DNA from 2 places in the Methylobacterium sp. ap11 genome. Region 1 is predicted to be linked to the other one. Evidence: riboswitches for the same ligand, from Rfam matches in the RefSeq annotation. Region 1 holds a riboswitch; the other holds the start of a gene.
What was found. A riboswitch is a leader RNA that binds a small molecule or an ion and turns the genes downstream of it on or off. The one in region 1 is predicted to bind cobalamin.
Positions count from the first base shown of each region.

Region 2: it holds a riboswitch for cobalamin, as region 1 does, so the genes downstream of both, BMX97_RS19730 (TonB-dependent receptor) here and BMX97_RS26250 (CbtB domain-containing protein) in region 1, are expected to answer to the same signal.

Region 1 is NZ_FOEB01000025.1:28,968-32,354, forward strand. Features, by position in the region: gene BMX97_RS26235 (prephenate dehydrogenase/arogenate dehydrogenase family protein) at 1-187, opposite strand, end outside; gene cobO (cob(I)yrinic acid a,c-diamide adenosyltransferase) at 393-998, opposite strand; gene cobU (bifunctional adenosylcobinamide kinase/adenosylcobinamide-phosphate guanylyltransferase) at 995-1,507, opposite strand; cobalamin riboswitch at 1,629-1,833, shown strand; gene BMX97_RS26250 (CbtB domain-containing protein) at 1,864-2,040, shown strand; gene BMX97_RS26255 (CbtA family protein) at 2,127-2,879, shown strand; gene BMX97_RS26260 (DUF1636 family protein) at 2,876-3,253, shown strand; gene cobW (cobalamin biosynthesis protein CobW) at 3,250-3,387, shown strand, end outside.
Region 2 is NZ_FOEB01000014.1:13,676-17,062, forward strand. Features, by position in the region: gene BMX97_RS19730 (TonB-dependent receptor) at 1-1,606, opposite strand, end outside; cobalamin riboswitch at 1,809-2,003, opposite strand; gene BMX97_RS19735 (hypothetical protein) at 2,142-2,366, opposite strand; gene BMX97_RS19740 (hypothetical protein) at 2,442-2,657, opposite strand; gene repB (plasmid partitioning protein RepB) at 2,738-3,387, opposite strand, start outside.

The DNA.
Region 1 (3,387 bases):
CCGGGCAGGCGGCGGCCTCGGCGAGCGTAGCGGGCGCGGCGCCGGCTTCCGCGATCGCGCCGTCGGGCACGAACGGGTCGTGGACGCGCAACTCGGCGTGCGGCGCCAGATGCGCGGCGACGAGGCGGCCGAACGCGCCGAAGCCGATCAGGCCGACCGAAACGGGGGTGTCGAGGGGAAACGGCACGGGAGAGACCTCGGCGGTGGGCGAGGTCGGCGGGCCTGGAACTTTCGAAAGAAGCCTCAACCGCCGACACGTCGTAGCGGTTGAGAGATGACGAGCACTCCGCCGCTTAGGGATGCGGCGCGGGATAGAGTCCGGTCGGGAGGGCGCTGGTCATGGCCGAGCCTGTAGCCGCAGCTGGCCGGCACCGTCAATCGGCGCCCTTCAGTTAGAACTCGATCCCCTCCTGCGCCTTCACCCCGGCCGTGAAATGGTGCTTCACGAGGGTCATCTCGGTCACGAGGTCGGCGGCGGCGACCAGCTCCGGCTTGGCGTTGCGGCCGGTGACCACGACGTGCAGGTCGGGCCGGCGCCGGCTCAGGGCCTCCACCACCTCGGCGAGCGGCAGGTAGTCGTAGCGCAGCGCGATGTTGAGCTCGTCGAGGACGAGGAGCCGGATCGCCGGATCGGCCATCAGCGCCTCGGTCCTCGCCCAGGCGGCGCGGGCGGCCGCGACGTCGCGGTCGCGGTCCTGCGTCTCCCAGGTGAAGCCCTCCCCCATCGTGTGCCACTCGACCTGGTCGGCGAAGCGGTCGAGGGCGAAGCGCTCGCCGGTCTCCCAGGCGCCCTTGATGTACTGCACCACCCCGACCCGCCAGCCGCGGCCGAGCGCCCGCAGCATCAGCCCGAAGGCCGCGGTCGACTTGCCCTTGCCGGGGCCGGTATGGACGATGAGCAACCCCTTCTCGATCGTCTTCTCCGCCACCTCGGCGTCCTGGACCGCCTTGCGCTTCTCCATCTTGGCGCGGTGGCGCGCCGCCTCGTCGTCGCTCATCGTGTCTCTCCCTTGATCGTCATCGGCAGGCCCGCCACCACCAGCACCACCCGGTCGGCGAGCGCGGCCAAGCGCTGGTGCAGGCGGCCGGCCTCGTCGCGGAACCGGCGGGCGAGCGCATTCTCGGGCACGATGCCGAAGCCGACCTCGTTCGAGACCAGCACCAGGGGTCCGGGCGCCTCGGCGCAGGCCGCGAGCAGGTCCGCGACCTCGGCGGCGAGGTCGGCCTTCTCGTCCAGCATCGCGTTGGTGAGCCACAGCGTCAGGCAGTCGACCAGCACCGGCCGGCCCAGCGGCGCCCGGCGGATCGCCCCGGCGAGGTCGCGTGGCGCGTCCACGGTCTCCCAGGGCGGCGGCCGGCGGGCGCGGTGGAGGGCGATGCGCTCGCGCATCTCGTCGTCCCACCCTTGCGCCGTCGCGACGTAGAGCCACGGGCCGGCCTGCGCCGAGACCAGCCCCTCGGCATAGGCGCTCTTGCCCGAGCGGGCACCGCCCAGCACCAGGGTCAGGCGCGGCGCGGCGCGGGTCTCGTCCGGCACGGAACTCTCCTCGGGCGCGGGGGTCGGGTGGAAATCCATCGAATGGGGGGTGTCGGGGCACGGCGCGGCGATTGCAAGCCCGCAGGCGAGCGGCTAGGGTCGAGGAGACGGTGCCTCGATCACGAGGTGAAAAGGGAACGCGGAAACCGGGATCGTCTCGGCCTGCCGCGGCTGCCCCCGCAACTGTGAGCGGACGATTACGGCCCGCCATCGGCCACTGGAGCGATCCGGGAAGGCGGTGGGTCGGTTTTGAGAGCCCGCGAGCCAGGAGACCTGCCGTCATCCTTTCCTCTCGACGCCGCCGGTGGGGCGGCAGGAGCTTCGTCATGGTCGCGATCACCCGTACCCTCTCCCCCGCCCTGGTCGGCGAGCGCCTGAGCGCCGTGCTCCTGGCCGCCACCCTCGGCGTCGGCCTGCTGTTCGTCTCGGGCTTCGCGCCCGTGGTCGCCCTGCACAACGCCGCGCACGACTGGCGCCACTCCGCCAACTTCCCCTGCCACTGACCAGGGCTTGACCGAACGCGGCTGCGCGGCCTGCGCCCTCACGGGGCCCGGGCCCGTTTCCCGTTGGTCGTGCAGGTGATCCCTCGATGACGAAACGACTGCTCGCCGCGGCCTTGGTCGCCGGCTTCCTGGCCGCCTGCGTGGCGTCCGTGCTGCAATTCGCCCTCACCTCGCCGCTGATCCTGGCGGCGGAGAAGTACGAGACGGCCGAGACCGCCGGGCCGGCCTACGCCGGCAAGGCCTTCACCAACCCGCTGATCGTGCTGGCCCATGCCGGCCACGACCATGGCGGCGAGCCGCAATGGCAGCCCGCCCCCGGCCTGCCGCGCCTCGCCTTCACGGCGCTCGCCACCCTGGTGAGCGGCGTCGGCTACGCCCTGCTGCTCGGCGCCGTGCTGGTCGCGACCGGCCGCACCGTGACGCCCGGTGAAGCGCTCAAGTTCGGCATCGGCGGCTTCCTGGCCGCCGGCCTCGCGCCTGCGATCGGGCTGCCGCCGGAACTGCCCGGCATCGCCGCGGCGGGCCTCGAATCGCGCCAGCTCTGGTGGGTGGCGACCGCGCTCGCCACGGCGATCGGCCTCTACCTGATCGCGATCCGCCGCGGCCCGGCGGCGATCGGCATCGGCCTCGCCCTCCTCGTTGCGCCGCATGTCTGGGGGGCGCCGCACGGGCCGGAAGAGATCTCGGCCATGCCGCCGGTCTTCGCGGCGCAGTTCGCTGCCCGGTCGCTCGCCATCGGCTTCACCTTCTGGGCGGTGCTCGGCCTCGCCTTCGGCTGGGCCTGGGGCGCGGTTGTGGGACGGACGAGAGATCCCGTCCGCAGCGGGGTGGCGGCGTGAGCGATCCCGTCACCCTCTACGTCTGCACCACCTGCCGCGGCGCGGCCGATCCGGCCGACGGCCCCCGCGCCGGGGCCCGCCTGCACGAGGCGCTGGCCGCCGCGCTGGCCGCCCGGCCGGGCGCGCCGGTCACGATCGAGCCGGTGGAGTGCCTCTCGGTCTGCAAGCGGTCCTGCACGGTCGCGGTCGCGAGCCCCGGCCGCTGGACCTACGTCTACGGCGACCTCGACCCGGCGGCCTCCGCCGAGGTCATCCTCGACGGCATCGGCCTCTATGCCGGGACGCCGGACGGCATCGTGCCCTGGCGCGAGCGTCCGCAGGAGTTCCGCAAGGGTGTCGTCGCCCGCATCCCTCCCGCGCCGGTGAACGCATGACCATCCTCAACAAGATCCCCTGCACCATCGTCACGGGCTTCCTCGGCGCCGGCAAGACGACGCTGGTGCGCCACGCGATCGAGCACAACGACGGCCGGCGGCTCGCCATCATCGTCAACGAGTTCGGCGATGTC
Region 2 (3,387 bases), on a different contig from region 1:
CCGCGTAGTGGTTGCTCCACTCGATGCCGAAGCGGCGGGTCGGCCGGCTCGGCTCGGTGGTGCCGGTGTCGCCCTGGAACAGGTTCTCGGAGGCGAAGTCGAGCCGGAACAGGGCGAGGCTCGTCTCCAGCCCGGCGATGGAGCGGTTGCGGATGCCGACCTCGTAGCCCGTCGAGGGCACCAGGAACGGCGAGCGGCTGATGTTGAACAGCGGGCTTGCCGGATCGACCGTCGCGGTGACGCCGCGGACGTCGTTCGAGTGGAAGCCGCCGCCGTAGTTCACATATAACTCGGTATCGAGCCACGGCCCGAGCACCGCGCCGAGCTTCGGGGTGACGATGCCGTCGCGGGCCCGCCCGGAATTCGCCGGCGTGTCGGAGCGGACGTCGGCGTAGTAGCCGTCGGCCCGGAAGCCGACGCTGGTGCGCAGCCAGTCGGTCCAGCGCACCCGGTTCTCGTAGTAGAACGCCGCGCTCGCCTCCAGCACCCGGTCGTCGAGCACCGTCGAGCGGTATTGCCGGGCGGTGGTGTTGAACAGGCCGACCCGGATGTCGTCGGTACGGGTCTGGAGGCCGATCTCGTTCTCCATCGGCAGCCCGAGCAGGTCGCCCTGGAAGACGCGGCTGATCTCGCCGCCGCCGAGCACCCGGGCGTCGCGCTGGCGGAACTGGTCGCCGTTGACGGGATCGTTGAGGAAGTAGGTGAAGTTGTTCCAGAGGTTCATCTGGTAGCGGATCACGTAGGCCGAGGCCCGGGTGATGCCGCCCGCGTCCGATTGGCTCCAGCGTCCCGAGAGCGAGAAGCGCCCGGTCTCGCCGCCATCGGTCGGGTCCAGCGTGCCGTAGCGGCCGATAATCCCCTCCGCCACCGCCCGCTCGGGGATCTGGTTGGTGGCGTTCCACTTCGCCCAGTAGGCCATGCCGGTGACGGAAAACCCGTCGGTCGCGGTGCCCTGGCTGTAGCGGGCGACGCCGTTGAGCTTGCGCAGGGCATCGGGCACCACCCACGGCCCATCGTAGGTCTGCGCCTCGCCCGCCACCAGGAGGTTGCCCGCGCCGAGCGGCAGGGAGGCGGCCGAGAGCCCGCGCTTGTAGCCGAAGCTGCCCAGCGTGGTCAGCGCGACGTTGCGGTCGAGCTTGTCGAGGTAGTCGATCCGCACCGATCCCGCCGAGGCGAAGTCGCCGTCGCGGACGAAGTACGGGCCCTTGTGGAATTCGACCGCGCCGACGAGCTCGGGGATCAGGAAGTTGAGGTCGGCATAACCCTGGCCGTGGGCATGGGTGCGCATGTTCACCGGCATGCCGTCGACGTGGAGGGCGATGTCGGTGCCGTGGTCGAGGTTGAAGCCGCGCAGGAAGAACTGGTTGGCTTTGCCCTCGCCGGAATGCTGGGTGACGATCAGGCCCGGCACCGATTCCAGGACCTCGCCGGGACGGGTGACGGGGCGGCTGTTGAGCTGCGCGCCCGAGATGATCCCGGCACTGGCGGCATCGACGGTCGCGAGCGCTCCGCCGATGCCGGTGACGCCGCCGACGTAACCGGCACTGGCGGCGGGGCCCGACGGGGCGGGTGGCGGGGCGGAGACCTCGATCTCGTCGAGGCGGATCTCGCCCGCGGGCCCCTGGGCACCGGCTGGCGAGGATGCCACGGCGGCGATGCAGGCGACGAGCGGGGGAACGAACGACAGGCGGGAGGCAGGCACGGTCGGGACTCGGGCAACGGCAGTGGCACGTCACCGCGAACGAGGCCGCCCGGATCGCGAAGACCCGTTCCGACACCCGTCAGGACACCCCGCCCGACGCGCTTCGCGCGTGACCACGACTGACGGCAGGTCTCCTGGCTCGCGGGTCGGTGCCCGCCACCGTCTTCCCGGGTGAGGCACCCAGTGACTATGGTGGTGGAAGGCTCGCCGCTTACAGTTGCGGGGGCAGCCGCGGCATCGGGCGAACCCCCACCGCGTTCCCTTTTGATCCCCGAGGGGAACCGTCGCCGTGAGGGTGGCGGTTCGAGGGATCCGGGTCAATGCCCCGCGGTGCGATTGCGAACGCGCAGGTCTCGTCGCCTGCCGGTCGTTGCACCCGGGCACCGTTGCCCGCCGGGCCGGCTCGCGTCGACGCCACGCCCCGGGACAGGATCCGGCATCACGTGGACCGCCCCGGTTCCGGCGGGTCCGGGAACGGCGTCCAGTCGGTGAACGCCTCCGGGGCGTAGCCGTACTCGGTGGTGGCGACGTGCCAGGGGCGCGCATCGCCGACGCGCCCGGGATCCCAGCGGATCACGGCGCGCCGATCCGGCTCGTCCCGGTGGATGGCGATGATCCAGCGGCCATCCTGGGGGGCGCGATCGATGGGCCTCCAATCGGTCATCGGCTGCTCCTCATCGGCTGCCCCGCGGCGGCGGACTCTCGTCGTCCAACGCGCCGCGCCTGCCGCCGTTCGCCGTCAGCGCGGCGCGGACCCGCGCACCAGGCGCTCGCCGGCCTCGCATTCGCGCAGGAAGGTCGCCCGTCCGTCGCCGGTGATGCCGCTCCGGTCGGCCTTGGCCTCGCAGACCTCCCGCTCTCCGGTCCGCGGCGCGTCCTCGGCGAGGGCGGCGGGAGCCAGGAAGGGGGCCAGGACGGAGGCCGGCAGAGCGAGGAGCAGGACGGCGCGGCGCATGACGGATCTCGGAATGTCGGGCGGGACCGGTGAGGCATCGTCGCGCCCGTGCGATGGTTCCCGTGTGCCCTCGGCTCCCGTCAGGGCTTGGCGCGGCCGGCCCGGTAGGCGGCCAGGATCTCCGGCAGCCGGTCGAGGACGTAGTCGGCGAGGCCCGGCTCGGCGGTCTCGTCGAACGACACCGCGACTCGATCCGGGCGGCGCTCGATCCGGGCGATGCCGCGGCCGGCCTCGTCGCTCCAGACCTGCGGCGCCGGTTTCGGGGCCGCCGGGGGGGCGAGCGCGTGCAGCACGGCCGCGAAGCGCTCGTTCGTCGGCGTCTCGGCGAGGGCCGGATCGGCGATGAGCCCGGCGATCCGCTTCGGGCTCGCCGCCCGGATCCGCTCGGCGAGCAGCATCCAGCGCGGCCGCCCGGCGGCGGGCGCCGGGCCGATCGCCCGGACGACGTCGGCCGGCACCGTGCGGGCGACCGAGATTAGGGTCGAGAGGTCGCCCTTGCCGACGCCCATCGCGGCGATGATCGTGGCGCGGGAAAAGCCGTGCTCCTCGAGCCGCAGCGCGAAGAACGCCCGCTCGATGTAGCTGAGGTCCTGCCGCTCCAGGTTCTCCTTGCCCTGGGCCACCACCAGTTCGGCGTCCGAGAGCGGGCGCACCACGGCGCGGACCGGCCGGGCGAGGCGGCGCGCCGCCTGGATGCGGCGGCGGCCGTAGGCGACCTGGAACCGGTCCG